4 regions of the Pseudoalteromonas sp. A25 genome follow, and region 3 is predicted to be linked to each of the others. Evidence: predicted binding sites of a transcription regulator. Region 3 holds the regulator's gene; each other region holds the start of a gene.

Region 1 (4,198 bases), 940 kb from region 3:
AACGTCGAATATTCGCTAGTTCCTCTTGTGTGCGAGGTTGTAGTGTCATATTGCCTTCAGCATCAGCTTTAGGAAGATAATCCACGGCTACTGAGACGCTGATGCGACGGATAACCCCTGTTTGCTGACGCTTATGACTAATTGTAGTGTCTAATTCATAATTTCGCGTTGCTTCTTTTTGCGAACGACTTGGTGCAGATCCGCTACCTGCGCTGCCATTACCGGCAATTTCGGGAATATTTGAATTCGTAGGTGGCTGGTTCGTTAAAGCACCAGGAATGCCAACGGCAAGTCCACCTATATTACTTTCTTCAAATGTTGTTTCACTACGAACAGCAGGCAAATCAGGGTTATAACGCTTTTGCGTTTCTTCGACGGCACTAAAGTCCATCGTTAAATCGACCTGTGCGGTAAACTTGCCTAAGCCAACTACGGGGATCAAAATACTATCAATCTTCTCTAGATATTCCTGTTCTCTCTTACGCTCAATTTCATATTCTTTTCTTGAGCGAGCGGCTAGTGAATCCTGAGATCCCGAATTTAGTAAACGCCCATTTTGGTCCGTAACTGTTACGCGTGAAGGCTCTAATCCTTGCACTGCGGATGCGATAATATCAACGATTGAGTCAACTTCTTCGCCATCTAGCGTTCTACCGCGCTTGATTGTTAACACGACGGTAGCTGAGGGCTTCTTCTCGCGACGTGCAAATACATTTTCTTTCGGAATGGCTAACAACACTTTTGCGCGACTAACGTCATCAAGCTCTTCAATCGTGCGCGCTAATTGTTGCTCTCTGCTGTGTTTTAGACGTTCTCGCTCTAATCTTTGACTCACACCAAAGCCCATATCCTGCATTAAAATGTCAGTACCAGAGCTCGGGGCTTGCGAAAAGCCATCTCGCGCCATTTGTAATTTAATGGTTTGATAATCACTTTCTGCCACCATGATGGTGTTACCATCAAGTTCATAGTCAATTTTTTGAGCGTCTAAAAAGTCTAATGTTTGTACTAACTCATCAGTAGGATATTGCCCTAGTGGACGCAAGTCAGGCTGGCGTGCCCAAATGATGATAAATACAGCTATTGCTAAACAAATCGCTAAGGCAATTACTAAAGTAACTTGGCGTAGCATATCAACGCCACTTAGCGCACTCAGATAACCTGATTTTTGCTCTTGCTGTTCATCAGCTTGGCCACCTGATGCGCCATCTGATAAAGCCAGTTCTGTTGATTGATTCGTTGCCACAGTTACTCTCCACTACCTAAGCTTAAACAGGCATGCTCATGATTTCTTTATAAGACTCAACAAGTTTATTTCTTACTTGTACCGTCGCTTCAAACGCCACTGACGATTTTTGAGAAGCAATCATCACTTCAGCCAGCGATACATTGCGATCTCCCATTTCTAGAGCCGTTACTTTTGATTTTGCCTCTTTTTGCAAGCCATTAACAGTGTTGATGGCATCAGAAAGCATTTCTCCAAATTGAGCCGATGAATTTGCAGACGACTGCACCGGCAAACTCTCTTGCGGTTTATTGCGCGTCGCTTCCAGCGCTAGTGATTGCATTTCTTGGTATAAAGCATTGGGTTGAATGTTCATTGTGCTCACCCTTTTTACTAAAGATATCTTAACAAAAGCACAATGCATGCCAACTTTAAACCATTATAAAACAACAGGTTAGAGTGGATTTAAGTGTCGTATTTTTGACAAGAATAAGCCAGTATTAAACTGGCTTATCTAAATAGGAAAGTATTAAGCTGGTAAAGGTATGCCCATATCACGCATTTTGGCCAACTTATATCGCAAAGTTCTTGGGCTCATACCTAACAACTCCGCAACCTCTTTGCGCTTTCCTTGACAGCGAGATAGTGTATCAAGGATCATTTGATGCTCTTTGTCTTGCAGCTCAGCTTTGTAGCTTTGGCCTTCACCGCTATCTGACACATCGCATTGGGTTTTTAACTCAACCTCAATTGGCGCCTGTTGCTTATCATAACGATTGGTTGTTACAGCTTGATGGCTTTCAATAAAGATATCGTCCGCATTCACTTGATTACCATGTTGCAAAATTAAGGCGCGTTGAACAACATTATCTAATTCTCTCACATTTCCAGGCCACTGGTGAGAGAGTAGTTTTTGCTTTGCCTCATGACTTAAAGTTGGCGTGGGTTTTCCTGCTTTAACACAATGTCTAGCAATCAAGTGCTCTGCCAGTACTTCAATATCACCTGGGCGTTCGCAAAGAGGCAACCACATTAATGGAAAAACATTCAGGCGATAGTACAAGTCTTCTCTAAAATCGCCCGCTGCCACAGCTTCTTTAAGATCTCGGTTACTAGTTGCAAGCACTCGCACATCCAGCTCTATGGTCTTACGTCCACCGAGCCTCTCAACCTCACGCTCTTGCAATACCCTTAACAACTTAGCTTGCAAACCGAGATCCATTTCAGTGATCTCGTCAAGCAATATAGTACCTTTTTGAGCTTGTTCAAATTTACCTGGGCAAGCTTGGATGGCTCCTGTAAAAGCGCCTTTTTCATACCCAAATAATGTCGCTTCAAGCATATTTTCAGGGATCGCCGCACAGTTTATTGCAACAAAACTTTCCTCTGCACGCTCTGATTTGTCATGAATATAGCGAGCCAACACTTCCTTTCCTGAACCACTAGGTCCAAGTACCATCACGCTCGCATCTGACTTTGCGACCTTCGCTGCCAATTCAAGCAATTTTAGGCTTTGCGGATCTTTAACAACAGGGCCTTCTGTTTCTTTATCTTTAGGCGGCATATAACGGCTAACCATATTGAGTAAAACTTCAGGCGCAAAAGGCTTAGCCATATAGTCAATGGCACCTAAGCGCATTGCTTCCACCGCATCATCAATCGTTGCATAGGCCGTCATCATTAAAACGGGTAGATCAGGGTAGTTAAGTTTTATGGTTTTAAGTAAATCAATACCACTCATAGCCCCCATCTGTACATCACTCACTACCAAAGAATAGCTATGTTGCTTCAACAACACCACTGCCTGCTCTGCACTAGATGCTTCAACACAATCAAACCCAGATAACTGTAAGGTGTCTATCAAAGCTTCTCTAAGCCCTGCATCATCTTCCACAACTAAAATAGAATGACTCATACAACCTCCAATTGTTCGGTATTGAACGAAATAGGCAAAAGTAAACTAAAACATGCGCCACCATTTGGCAGATTTTTAACTTCAACTTGCCCTTTGTGAGAATTTGCCACCGAGCTAACCACGGCCAAACCTAAGCCCGTGCCCTGACTCTTTGTTGTAAAGAACGGCTCAAAAATTTTGTCTAACAGATTTGAATCGACACCAGGTCCATTGTCACTCACCGAAATACATATTTTGTCTGCTTTTTGCTCAGCACTTACTTTGATCTGTGCACCAGCGCCAATAATTTGAATACTATTATGAATCAAGTTTTGTATTGCACTCGCTAACGCGGTTTTATTGCCTATTACGGCGATATCAGGATCTGGCAACACGACATCAAGAGTACTGTCATTCATCGCCACCATAGCGTCTGCACCAGCTTTGACTTCGTTTAGTAACTGTTGCATAGACACAGTTTCTACAACTTGCTGCTCTCCGCTTTTGGCAAACAACAGCATATCATTCACTTGCGATTCCAAGTCTTTTAATCTCGACATCAGCTTTTCGTGGAACCGAGAGTGTGACGCTTTTGGCAGTGCGCTGCTGCCCAAATTTGCCGCATATAACATTGCAGCAGACAACGGCGTACGAACTTGATGAGCTAAAGATGCCACCATTTTGCCAAGAGCACTGAGCCGTTGCATATGCGCAACCCTCGATTGCAAGCGTCGCGTCTCTGTTAAATCAGTCATCAAAATCAACTGCCCTGGTTCTGGTGCAAGTGCTGTGATATCTAGCTTAATTAATCGACCATCTTTGAGAGATATTTCATGACCATCATCTTGCTGAGGATTGAAAGAGCGTTGGATAATATTAAACCACTTTTCCCCTTCAAGCGGCTCACCAAGCATATCAATGGCTATCTGGTTTGCTTTTGCTATCATGCCTTGCCCGTCAAGTACTATTACCCCGGCGGGCATGGTATGTACAAGGTGACTTAGCCAACTTGCTTGTTGTCTCAGCTCACTCAACTCGCCCACATAAGCCTCTTGCAGAAGCCCAGGGCCAAATGGTGC
Region 2 (4,198 bases), 620 kb from region 3:
CATCGTTTAAGGCGTATTGAGCGAGGCGTTCAAAGTCAATATGATGATGGCTGAAGATATCATTAATTGGTAATCCGATTAGGCGTTTTAGGCCCAAGCCAACGAGTTCGCTGCAGCTGTTGTTGGCATATTGAATTACAAATTTGCTGTCGAGTAAGAATACGCAAGTTGATAAGTTATGCCAAAGCGCATTTAAAAATGGGTGGGTACTTTGTACCATGATGGATCACCTACTACTTTTTTTGCACCAAGTTGGTGCACTATATCACGTGTATATACCCTGAGCTATGGATTAATGCGGTTTGCTCGGTGTAAATAAAATGTACTTGCGGGACTAGTTGCAATTCTTGCGCCGTGCTCGTCGAATAAATACATAATGAGTTTATGCTCGCCTCGATCAACATTTTTCAGTGCAAAGGTGGTGTTGGTTTGTCTATCACTGACAATTTTGCCATCTAAAGATAATTGTACGGTGAGACCTTTGCTAAATACAGGCTTTACTTGACCAGTCACATACACGGTACCTGTGTTTTCTCTGAGTGTTTGCTCGCTCCCAGGGGAGGATATTTTAACTTCGTATGCTATCGCTTTTTTTTCTTTTGTGGTGCTTAAGACGGATGTATCTGCTGTGGGTATACTGATGGGCTTATTGAGGTTGACTCGCTCTGAGCCTTGACGGGGCACATCTGAAAATACCCAGTTACCGTTTTCATCTTTCCATCGGTAAACTTTTGGCTGCGAAGCCATGGCGCAAAAAGTTAGTACAAGGCATGATACCAACAAAATACGTCTCATCTTCAGCGTCCCTTAATTTATTTAACACAGCTATACTTTAGTATTAAACATGTTGTTTTACTACAAAAAAGCCCGCTTAAGCGGGCTTGAGAACACATATGATTTAATTTGCGCGATTAAACGCTGTAGTACATTTCAAACTCAACAGGGTGAGTTGTCATGTTCAGTTTTTCCACTTCTTGAGACTTAAGCTTAATGTAAGCATCGATTAAGTCGTCAGTGAATACGCCGCCTTGAGTTAAGAACTCACGGTCTGCGTCAAGACATGCCAATGCTTCGTCTAGTGAAGACGCAACAGTTGGGATCTCAGCAGCTTCTTCAGCTGGTAAGTCGTATAAATCTTTGTCCATCGCATCGCCAGGGTGGATCTTGTTTTTGATACCGTCAAGGCCAGCCATTAACATTGCTGAGAATGCAAGGTATGGGTTTGCTGTTGGATCAGGGAAGCGCACTTCGATACGACGAGCTTTCTCTGAAGGTACTACAGGAATACGAATAGAAGCTGAACGGTTACGTGCAGAGTATGCAAGCATAACAGGGGCTTCAAAGCCTGGTACTAAACGCTTGTATGAGTTAGTTGACGCGTTAGCAAATGCATTGATTGCTTTAGCATGCTTGATGATACCACCGATGTAGTAAAGCGCTTCTTCAGAAAGGCCGCCGTACTTGTCGCCTGCGAAGATGTTTTTGCCATCTTTAGCTAAAGACTGGTGACAGTGCATACCAGAACCGTTATCACCCACGATTGGCTTAGGCATGAAAGTTGCCGTTTTACCGTAAAGGTGCGCCATGTTGTGAATAACGTATTTCATTTCTTGAATTTCGTCTGCTTTTAATACCATGGTATTAAAGCGCGTAGCGATTTCGTTTTGACCCGCCGTTGCCACTTCGTGGTGGTGTGCTTCAACAACTTGACCAAGCTCTTCAAGTACTAAACAGGTCGCAGAACGCCAGTCTTGTGATGAATCAACGGGGGCAACTGGAAAGTAACCACCTTTAACGCCAGGACGGTGACCAGTGTTACCACCTTCATAGTCTCTATCTGAGTTCCAAGATGCTTCTTGTGCATCAATTTTGTACATAGAGCCAGACATGTCAGTTTTGAACTTAACATCATCAAATAGGAAGAATTCAGGCTCTGGACCAAACAATACGGTGTCAGCGATGCCCGTTGAGCGCATATATTCTTCAGCACGTTTAGCAACAGAGCGAGGGTCGCGCTCATAGCCTTGGTGAGTGTTTGGCTCAACAACGTCACAACGAACGATCATGGTTGTTTCTTCAGCGAATGGGTCAAGCTTTGCTGATGCAGCGTCTGGCATTAATACCATGTCAGATTCGTTAATGCCTTTCCAACCAGCAATTGAAGAGCCATCAAACATTTTACCGTCTTCGAAGAAGTCTTCATCGGCTTGATGATGAGGAATAGAAACGTGCTGCTCTTTACCTTTGGTATCTGTAAAACGTAAATCTACGAATTTAACGTCATTTTCTTTGATAAAATCTAAAACCGATTGTGACATGTGTCCTCCGACTCGTTGGGTTTTTTATGCTTGCTGCATTAACTTAATGCGATTGCGGTTTTTGTAAGCTTAATATGTGCCAATTTTGCAATATATTGAAAAATAACACTTTGTTTTTTTGATGTTATCACTCGCACTGCTATGGTGCACCAAAATGATCCGCATATGCACACCTATGGTGCGCTTTGAGTATAGCTGACTTGAGTGCTTTTTCATTGCGACACGTCATTATTTGGCGCATTGTGTGGCATGTAAAATAGATGAGTTATTATGATCTGAGTGTTGTTGTATTCTAAGCGGTATTGATGATTTATTTATGAAATATCAAGGTGACAATTAAGCGCTTCGATTTAATTACAGCGCAGTCTTCACTTTCATGTACTCTATAGCGATTTTCCTTATTTAACATCGTACTATAAACCCCTAACTATCCCAGAAAAGCTGCTTAATATTGTTAATAATGCCTAAAAATAGGTAATTTGCAGCTCGTAACAAAAAAATAATGCTGCATAAACTTTCATCTATGACGTTATTAGGGGATAATACGCCACTTTATAAATCCTAGCGGTCAATTTATAGACTGTTTTGCACAATTAGGTGTATAGGATTAACCCACTCTTTTGAGTAATTATCTGAGTTATAAACATGAGCATTGAAAAATTACGTAATATCGCGATTATCGCCCACGTAGACCACGGTAAAACAACCCTAGTTGATAAGTTGCTTGAGCAATCAGGTACGCTAGAGACACGCGGCGGTAACGAAGAGCGTGTAATGGATTCAAACGATATCGAAAAAGAGCGCGGTATCACCATCCTAGCTAAAAACACCGCGATTGAGTGGAACGATTACCACATTAACATCGTAGACACTCCGGGACACGCTGACTTCGGTGGTGAAGTAGAACGTGTTCTTTCAATGGTTGACTCAGTATTGCTACTGGTTGATGCACAAGAAGGCCCTATGCCACAAACGCGTTTCGTAACGCAAAAGGCATTCGCGTTAGGTCTTAAGCCTATTGTTGTTATCAACAAAATTGATAAGCCAGGTGCACGCCCTGATTGGGTTATGGATCAGGTATTTGACCTATTTGATAACTTAGGTGCAACGGATGATCAATTGGACTTCCAAGTGATTTACGCATCTGCTATCAATGGTTGGGCCACGCTTGACCTAGACGAGCCTTCAGACAATATGCAACCAATGTTTGAAGCGATTGTTGAGCAAGTAGCTGCGCCAGATGCCGATCCTGATGGTGGCTTCCAGATGCAGATTTCGCAACTTGACTATAACTCTTACATTGGTGTTATTGGTGTAGGCCGTATCAAGCGCGGTACTGTTAAAGTAAACCAACAGGTAACTGTGGTAGGCGCTGATGGTAAAACACGTAACGGTAAAGTAGGTCAGGTATTAACATATCTTGGTCTAGACCGTCACGAAGCACAGCAAGCACAGGCTGGCGACATCATCGCTATTACTGGTTTAGGTGAGCTGAAAATTTCAGACACAATTTGTGATGTGAATACGGTTGAAGCATTGCCAGCATTGTCTGTTGACGAACCAACAGTAACCATGACGTTCTCTGTGAACACTTCACCATTTGCAGGTCAAGAAGGTAAATTCGTGACTTCACGTAATATTCTTGAGCGTTTGCAAAATGAGCTAGTACACAACGTTGCACTTCGTGTTGAAGAGACGGATAACCCTGATAGCTTCCGCGTATCTGGTCGTGGTGAATTGCACTTAGGTATTTTGATCGAAAACATGCGTCGTGAAGGCTATGAATTGGCAGTTTCACGTCCTGAAGTAATTTTACGTGACGTTGATGGTCAATTAGAAGAACCATTCGAGACAGTAACGGTTGACGTACAAGAAGAGCA
Region 3 (4,198 bases):
ATCGAGTCCCGTTAATGGCTTAAGTTCTGGTTCCCAGTGTGGGTTTGGTAAAAAACGTGCGTCAAACACGTAGTCTGCCTCTTTTGGGATGCCATGTTTAAAGCCGAAAGATTGAAAAGTGACAATAAGTTGTTTGTCTTTTTTACCTAAAATGCGCTCACGTATGGTCTCTGCAAGTTGGTGTACGCTGAGTTCACTGGTATCAATTAACACATCTGCACGGGTTGTCAGTACGTCAAGTAGCTTTTTTTCTTCGCGTATGGCTAAGTCCAATGGAAGATCATGCATGGATAGTGGGTGTAAGCGCCGTGTTTCAGAGAAGCGTCGAATGAGCGTGTTATCGTCACTATCTAGATAGAATAGCATTGGGTTAGCAAACCCAGGGAGGTACTCTAAAATATCATTAAAATCTTGCTGCTCTTTTGGTAGGTTACGTACATCGATACTAACAGCGATTTTGTCGTAGTTATCCGATACGCTGCGCACTAAAGAGGGTAATAGATTGACTGGGATATTATCGACACAATAATAGCCTAAGTCTTCTAATACGCGCAACGCTACTGATTTACCTGAACCAGAGCGACCGCTAATGATGATTAATTCCACTATGCTTCTCCTGGTCACCTAATCTGCAGAGGCTATAATGGCATAAAGTTCCTCATCATTACCAGCGTTCCTTAACTGCTTACAAAACTCTTTGTTATTTAATTTCTCAGCAATCGCGGCTAAGGTCTTCAAATGCTGCTCATTATCGCCATCTGGCACGATGAGTGCGAGGAAGATATCCACTGGTCTATTATCAATAGCATCAAAGGGAATGCCTTGTTGGTTAACCAGTAACATTGCAGTGACCTGCTCTATGCCATCAATCCGGCCATGTGGAATCGCAATACCTTTACCTATACCTGTACTGCCCAGCTTTTCTCTGCTCATTAAAGCATTAAGAATATCATGGGGGTTCAAGTGAGGAAGTTGCTCGTGCGCCAGCTCGCTGATGTATTCGAGAACACGTTTTTTGCTATTAAAAAGGACTGCAGCTTTGGTGCAGTCCTTGTTTACTATAGAGCTTAATTTCATGATTAGTGTCGAATAAGCTTCTCTTTGTGCTTAATAACTTGACGGTCCAATTTATCTATTAAACCGTCGATTGCAGCGTACATGTCTTGATGTTCGGTTGAAGCAAAGAGTTCTCCACCATTAACGTGCAAAGTAGCCTCAGCTTTTTGTACAAGCTTTTCAACATCTAAGATTACATGCACATTGTTAATATGATCAAAGTGCCTTTCTAGCTTCGCAAACTTGTTGTTTACATAGTCTCTTAATGAATCGGTGATTTCTACGTGACGACCAGTTAAATTTAGTTGCATAAGCATTTTCCTTCTTTGGTAATACGTCTAAATCAGGCTTTTGCGCTGATTGGACGGTGGAATGGCTAACGACTCCCGATATTTTGCTATGGTACGTCGGGCCACCTTAATTCCTTGCTCCGCTAATATATCCGCAATCTTACTATCGCTTAATGGTTTAGCTGTATTTTCTGCGGCAATTAGCTTCTTGATAAGTGCTCGAATCGCTGTTGAAGAGCACTCACCTCCGTTTTCTGTACTAACATGGCTTGAGAAGAAATATTTCAACTCAAAAATGCCCCTGGGTGTGTGCATGTATTTTTGTGTGGTAACACGAGAGATAGTGGACTCGTGCATTTCAACCATTTCAGCCACATCGTTTAACACCATAGGTCGCATTGCTTCTGGGCCATGTTCAAAGAATGCCTGTTGTTGTTGAACAATGCAATTAGTAACTTTCATTAATGTTTCATTTCTGCTTTCTAAACTTTTAATGAACCATTTTGCTTCTTGTAAGTGTGAGCGAATAAACTGACTATCAGTGCTGGATTTAACCGAACGAGACATGGCTGCGTAATGGTCGTTAACACGGATTTTTGGCATACAGTCAGGGTTGAGCTCCACAACCCAACGGCCCTTTACTTTTTTAACAGAAACGTCAGGAATAACATACTCTGATTCTTCTCGAATAATACTAGAAGCGGGCTTTGGGTTGAGTGTATGAATTAAAGTCATGACCTCTTTCAAATCATTCTCTTTGAGCTTTGTTTTTTTCATCAAGGTTCGGTAGTCACGACTAGCCAATAAGTCGATGTGCTCATTGAGAATCATTTTGGTTTCATTTAACCAAGGGGTATTTGGGTCAAATTGATTGAGTTGTATGCATAAACACTCTTGTAGTGTGCGAGCACCTATTCCAATTGGGTCAAATAGCTGGATCCGTTTCAGTACAGCCTCTACTTCATCAAGCTCAATCGGCTCACCACTGTTGCCATCATTTAAGCTCTCTAGAATGTCTTCAGTACTGAGAGTCAGCGTACCGTTATCATCAATTGCTTCAACTATCGCTACAGCAATACCCCGATCAGTGGGACTAAATGGGGTTAGCTCTAGTTGCCACATTAAATATTCATGGAGTGTTTCAGTTGTTTCACCTTGATATATGGTTTCGTCTTCGGGCATTGGGCCGCTGCTTGCAGCAGGGGCGGCACTCATATACTCATCCCACGTGACATCCATGGCAAGCTCATCACTGAGTGTTTCTTTGGTTAGCGCTGAATCAGAGTCCATTTCATAGTCACTGATGGCCTCAACCTCTTGATTGTCCGTTTGTGTATCATCACGACTGTCATCTTTACCATTTTTTTCTTGGTCACTGCTATGGGTCTCTGGATCAGAGTCCGACTCATCGACTTCAAGAAGCGGGTTGCTATCCAGCGCTTCTTGAATTTCTTGCTGTAAATCCAGCGTGCTCAACTGCAGTAGGCGAATAGCCTGCTGTAGTTGCGGTGTCATGGTAAGTTGCTGCCCCATGCGCAGCTGTAATGATTGCCTCATGTACCTTTAACAATCCTTCTTGTTCTTTGTTATTAGTGTGACTAAGCGTACATTAACTATAGCTTGAATTGCTCACCAAGGTAGACATCTCTGACCGTTTGATCCGCTAAAACATGTTCAGGGGTACCAGAAGCGATGAGTTCTCCGTGTGATACAATGTAAGCTTTTTCACATACATCAAGGGTTTCTCGAACATTGTGGTCGGTAATAAGTACGCCTATGCCTCTATTTTTTAAATGCTCAATAATTTTCTTTATATCTAACACTGAAATAGGATCAACACCAGCAAAAGGCTCATCTAACAGGATAAATTTTGGATTTGCGGCTAAAGCGCGAGCAATTTCTACCCTGCGACGTTCACCACCTGATAATGCCATACCTAAGCTGTCTCTGATATGTTGAATATTAAATTCATCGAGCAGTTCATTTAAAACCTGTTCACGAGCTACTTTATTGAGAGAATTACGAGTCTCCAGTATCGCCATTAAATTTTGATAAACTGTCAGTTTTCTAAAAATGGATGATTCTTGTGGTAAATAGCCAATACCTAATCGAGCACGGTTATGCATCGGCAGTAAAGTGATGTCGTGGTCGTTAATACACACAGAGCCATGATCGCTAGGAACCAGCCCCACTATCATATAAAAACTAGTCGTTTTCCCTGCGCCATTGGGGCCAAGTAGGCCAACGATACTGCCAGCTTCAACGCTTAGGCTGACATTTTTAACAACTTGTCGTCCTTTATAGCTTTTCGCCAATGCGGTTGCAGTTAATACACTCATAGTTAGTTACCTTGGCCAGCTTGTTTGGCTTTTTTTTCAGGGACCAATATAGTGTGTACGCGAGCACTATCTTGTTCACCACGCTCGGCGCTAATCAGTTGCTTATCCATGTCGTAGGTGATTGCTTGTGCTTGAATAATCTGTCCTGCTTGGTTGATGGTTGCATTCCCTTTTATTTCTAAGGTGCGGTTGGCAACATCGTAGCGTATTTCCATAGCGCTGGCTGACAAAGTCGTTCCATCTGGTTGTTTTTCGCTAAAGCGCGCAGGTGAGCCTGTAGCAACGAGTAACTGCTTGTTGTCGCCGAGTTCTTCGCGGCGGTGTACCTCGAGCCTATCTGCATTGATTGTTCGGTTACCGTGAATAATTTCAACATTTTGCTCAAAAATGCCAATATTCGTTTTAAGCTGAGCTTGTTGCTTGCCTGCTTTGATAGAAACTTCATTCGCCATGGTCGTTTGTTGAGCAAAACTTGGCTGGCAGAGTATTGTTCCTAAAAGTATGGCAGTGATA
Region 4 (4,198 bases), 100 kb from region 3:
CTTCCTAGTTAGACCAGAGGTGCACTCTAACTCTTTCAACATGAATACGTATGCAGATATTTCCGAGTTTTGGGGTTGGGGCAGTATGCTAGTAAAACACCACTTATGACAACAAATTAGGTAACATCATGCGCTTAATCAGCACTCTAACACTGTGTGGCAGTTTGTTTTGTGCAGCAACGCAAGCAGCAAGCTACTCGGTCAGCTCTCCCGATGGCAACATCAAGTTCACAGTTGATGACAACCACGCTCAACCTCAGTATCAGGTTACGTTTAACAATAAGCCATTACTAAACGGGTCTAAATTGGGCTTTGAGTTTCAGCGCGCCGCACCAATGAAAGACAACATCGAAATTTCGACATCAACCACCAGCAAGCATCATAGCACTTGGCAACAACCTTGGGGCGAAACACGTATCATTGAAGATTCACACAATGAATTAGAAGTTAAGCTGCGTGATAAAAACAACAAAGAATCAGCCTATATACTGCGTGTTAGAGTATTTAATGATGGTCTAGGCTTTCGCTATGAAGTAAATAAAAACAATGCATTATACATCACCAAAGAACTCACTGAGTTTAATTTTGCAACGAGTGAAAGTAGCACAGCATGGTGGATCCCAGCACGAGGCTGGAACCGTTATGAATACACCTACAACACCACCAGCTTACACGATGCAGCACACGTACACACTCCCTTCACACTAAAAAATGCTGATGGCGTGCACATTAGCGTGCATGAAGCTGCACTCGTTGACTATGCAGCAATGACTTTAAATCAACGCCGTCCAGGCACTTTTATAGCTGACTTAACACCTTGGTCTGATGGTATAAAAGTTAAAACCAATGGGCAATTTAAAACGCCATGGAGAACCTTGCAGATAGGCGATAAAGCCACTGACTTGCTCAACTCTCATCTCATTTTAAACCTAAATGAGCCCAATAAATTAGCAGATACGTCATGGATCGAGCCTGGTAAATATTTGGGTATTTGGTGGGGTATGCATATCGGCAAAAATACCTGGGGCAGTGGTGAAAAACATGGCGCCACTACCGAACGCACTAAAGAATACTTGAGCTTTGCGGCAAAGCATGGATTCGATGGCGTATTAGTTGAAGGCTGGAATACTGGATGGGACGGTGACTGGTTCTATAACGGCGATGTGTTTAGCTTCACTCAAACCTATCCAGATTTTGATATTGCAGCCATTAGTGAGCATGGCAAAAAAGTCGGGGCGCGCCTTATTGGCCATCACGAGACATCTGGTAATGTCAGCAACTATCGCAACCAAATGGATGATGCATTTAAACTATACCAACAAGTTGGTGTGCGCCAGGTCAAAACTGGCTATGTTGCTGATGGTGGCAACATCAAACGTATAGACGAGCGAGGCATCCCTCGCTTTGAATGGCATGATGGTCAATTCATGGTCAACGAATATCTAGATAACGTAAAGCGTGCATCCAAGTATCAAATTAGTATTAATAGTCACGAACCCATCAAAGATACCGGATTGCGCCGCACATATCCAAACTGGTTAAGCCGTGAGGGGGCAAGAGGTCAAGAGTTTAATGCTTGGGGTACACCACCCAACCCTCCAGAGCATACGCCAATGTTGGCGTTTACGCGTATGCTAGCAGGGCCAATGGATTTTACACCCGGAATTTTTGACATGGGCTTCAATGGCTTGGGCGATAAAACTAACCGCCCTCAAACCACATTAGCTAAGCAGCTAGCTTTATATGTTGTGCTATATAGCCCTATTCAAATGGCAGCAGATCTGCCGAACAATTACCTCGCCAAAGCTGATGCCTTTCAGTTTATCAAAGATGTCCCCACTGACTGGGAGCACAGTCTCGCTCTGTTGGGGGAGGTGGGTGATTACGTGGTGTTTGCTAGAAAAGAAAGACAGCGAGGAAAATACCCTGGCAACGACTGGTATCTAGGAGCCATAACCGATGAGCAAGCCCGAACAATAACAGTGCCACTAAGCTTTTTAGAAGAAAATAAAAAATTCGAAGCACAAATATACCAAGACGGTAAAAATGCTGAGTGGAAAAATAACCCATATGATATACAAATCAGCAAACGCATTGTTACGGCAAAAGATACATTAACTTTGAAGTTGGCTACCAGCGGTGGTACAGCCATTCGATTTAAAGCACTGTAATACTTGAACAATCAAGGTCGATACCTGCGGGTATCGACCTATCCTGTCAATAATCACACCTCGCATCCTGTCGTTCTTGCTGTTATAACTACATATAATTGGTGAAATTGCCTACTCTTTGGTACTTATCACCATCTATCAACCCAACACTAAAACATAAGTATCTGATAAAAAACAATTTAAATCATGGCCCGGTCATTGCTAGTACATGTAAAATGATGATTATTGCACTATAGGGAGAGTAAAATGCCAGTACCCACTAAAGATAGACCTGTTGATGCCGTCAGAGAAGAAGTGATCGATCAACTTATCCTTAACTACAGTCATGGCGAAATATCAGCAGATGCCTTTGAACGTCGTTTAGACAAGGCGTATAGCATAGATGATGCAGAGCAACTTCAAGCTTTAGCAGCCGACTTACCGCTTCAATCTGATCCGCGCTATCACAGTGAAAAGCAAGCGAGAATGCAACCAAAATTTACCGCCTCGACTGATCATCCTGATACACTCAGCATCACCTCAATTTTAAGCGCTGATCAACGCAGCGGCGAGTGGGTTGTTCCTAAGCATATAAAACTAAATAACTATCTGGGTAGCATAGAGTTAGATTTTAGAAATGCAGTGTTTACGCACCCAGAGGTAACCATAGAAATAAACTGTATCAGTGGCAGTGATGAAATTATTGTCCCTGACAACATTGACGTCATCACTAGCACCACAAATATCCTAGGCCATGTGAGCAATAACCGTGTAGGGCTCTCATCAAATACTCATACCGCCCAACGTCCCAAACTTTATATTCAAGGTAAAGTAATTTTAGGCTCCGTTGATATTAGCGTTAAACAAACTATGCAAGAAAAGGTTAAGCAGTTTGCACATAGCCTAAAATCGCTATTTGATGAAGGAAAACACTCATAACTTATGCGTGTATCCTCGTTCAGCCTCTGAGCTCTAATTTCGACACAAACCGTAATAATAGGCATCTGCGCGCGCATTTCCTAATTTGATATGACTGCGCAAGTGCCCCTCTCTTTGCATTCCTAGCTTTTCCATTAACTTCCATGATGCCGTATTTTCAGTGGCGCATAGCGCAGTAACTTTCATTACGGGCAATTGTTCAAATAGCGTTTTAACGAATGCATCAACCGCCTCAAACGCATACCCTTGACCAATATAATCTTTATGTAATCTATACCCTATTTCACCAATTAAGCTCTCCTTATTGACATATTTAAACATCAATTCGCCTATCAGCTTACCACCCTCTTGCAAAGTAATTGCCAGCGCTAAACGTTGATGTTCGTGCGCTAACCATGGTTTACAACCTTCTAATAACCGTGTTTTTGCTTGCTCAAAGGTAACGGGATCACCTATATAGCGAGAGGTTTGCGCACAACTACGATGCTCATAGCTAGCTTGTAAGTCATCTGGTGTGACTAAACGAATTGCAAGTCTTGCTGTACTAAATTGCATTAGCGACTCCTTTTTTTAATTTTTACTGTTTGCTTTAAATGCTGGCAATAAACGCTCGCTTGTTCTTGCTCTATAAACAAGGTTCCCCAAGCCCATATCAGCAACGCAGCTACAGCCCAGATAAGCCAAGCGATATCACTGGGCACATTTATAAAGTAGGTATTAAGAGCCACTGCCAGTAACGTAAATAGCAGTAACTCGATAGCACCAATTAGCGCATTGGCAGTACCAGCCTGAGAAGGGAAAAGCCTACTCACAAGGCGCATATACAAAGAAAAGTAACCGCCAAAAACAATCATTACCAATGCATATCCAAACAACGCAGTAACCAACGTGAATGGTAAAATCAAAAAACAGCTACCGCTTATCAGCAATAAAGGCCAAAAAAGCGCAAGTGTTTTGCCCACACCACACCGACTTTGAAAATACTTAGTCAGCATAGCGCCCACTAATAACCCAACCATAGGTAACATCATAAACTGGCCAAAATCACTTTGCGTCATGGCAAATTGTGACTGTAATACAAATGGGTAGTACAGTTGGATAGTTAAATA

The links. Region 3 encodes sigma-54, which starts transcription at its own class of promoters, with help from an activator protein. Its sites were predicted from a motif close to GTTGGCACGNNNNTNGNNT; they were not measured.
Region 1: fliE (flagellar hook-basal body complex protein FliE) is a predicted target of sigma-54. The motif match lies at 1,637-1,655, and genes of this name have one in related genera.
Region 2: glnA (glutamate--ammonia ligase) is a predicted target of sigma-54. The motif match lies at 2,384-2,402, and genes of this name have one in related genera.
Region 4: GDK41_RS01055 (DUF1707 SHOCT-like domain-containing protein) is a predicted target of sigma-54. The motif match lies at 2,357-2,375, and genes of this name have one in related genera.

What each region holds. Positions count from the first base shown of each region.
Region 1 is NZ_AP021846.1:1,261,043-1,265,240, reverse strand. It holds gene fliF (flagellar basal-body MS-ring/collar protein FliF) at 1-1,246, opposite strand, end outside; gene fliE (flagellar hook-basal body complex protein FliE) at 1,269-1,601, opposite strand; gene GDK41_RS05655 (sigma-54-dependent transcriptional regulator) at 1,755-3,140, opposite strand; gene GDK41_RS05650 (sensor histidine kinase) at 3,137-4,198, opposite strand, start outside.
Region 2 is NZ_AP021846.1:3,591,593-3,595,790, reverse strand. It holds gene glnL (nitrogen regulation protein NR(II)) at 1-220, opposite strand, end outside; gene GDK41_RS15620 (DUF4124 domain-containing protein) at 286-795, opposite strand; gene glnA (glutamate--ammonia ligase) at 912-2,318, opposite strand; gene typA (translational GTPase TypA) at 2,964-4,198, shown strand, end outside.
Region 3 is NZ_AP021846.1:323,768-327,965, forward strand. It holds gene rapZ (RNase adapter RapZ) at 1-606, opposite strand, end outside; gene ptsN (PTS IIA-like nitrogen regulatory protein PtsN) at 625-1,077, opposite strand; gene hpf (ribosome hibernation promoting factor) at 1,080-1,367, opposite strand; gene GDK41_RS01520 (RNA polymerase factor sigma-54) at 1,395-2,903, opposite strand; gene lptB (LPS export ABC transporter ATP-binding protein) at 2,960-3,685, opposite strand; gene lptA (lipopolysaccharide transport periplasmic protein LptA) at 3,688-4,198, opposite strand, start outside.
Region 4 is NZ_AP021846.1:219,459-223,656, reverse strand. It holds gene GDK41_RS01060 (glycoside hydrolase family 97 protein) at 129-2,171, shown strand; gene GDK41_RS01055 (DUF1707 SHOCT-like domain-containing protein) at 2,418-3,089, shown strand; gene GDK41_RS01050 (GNAT family N-acetyltransferase) at 3,123-3,644, opposite strand; gene GDK41_RS01045 (MFS transporter) at 3,644-4,198, opposite strand, start outside.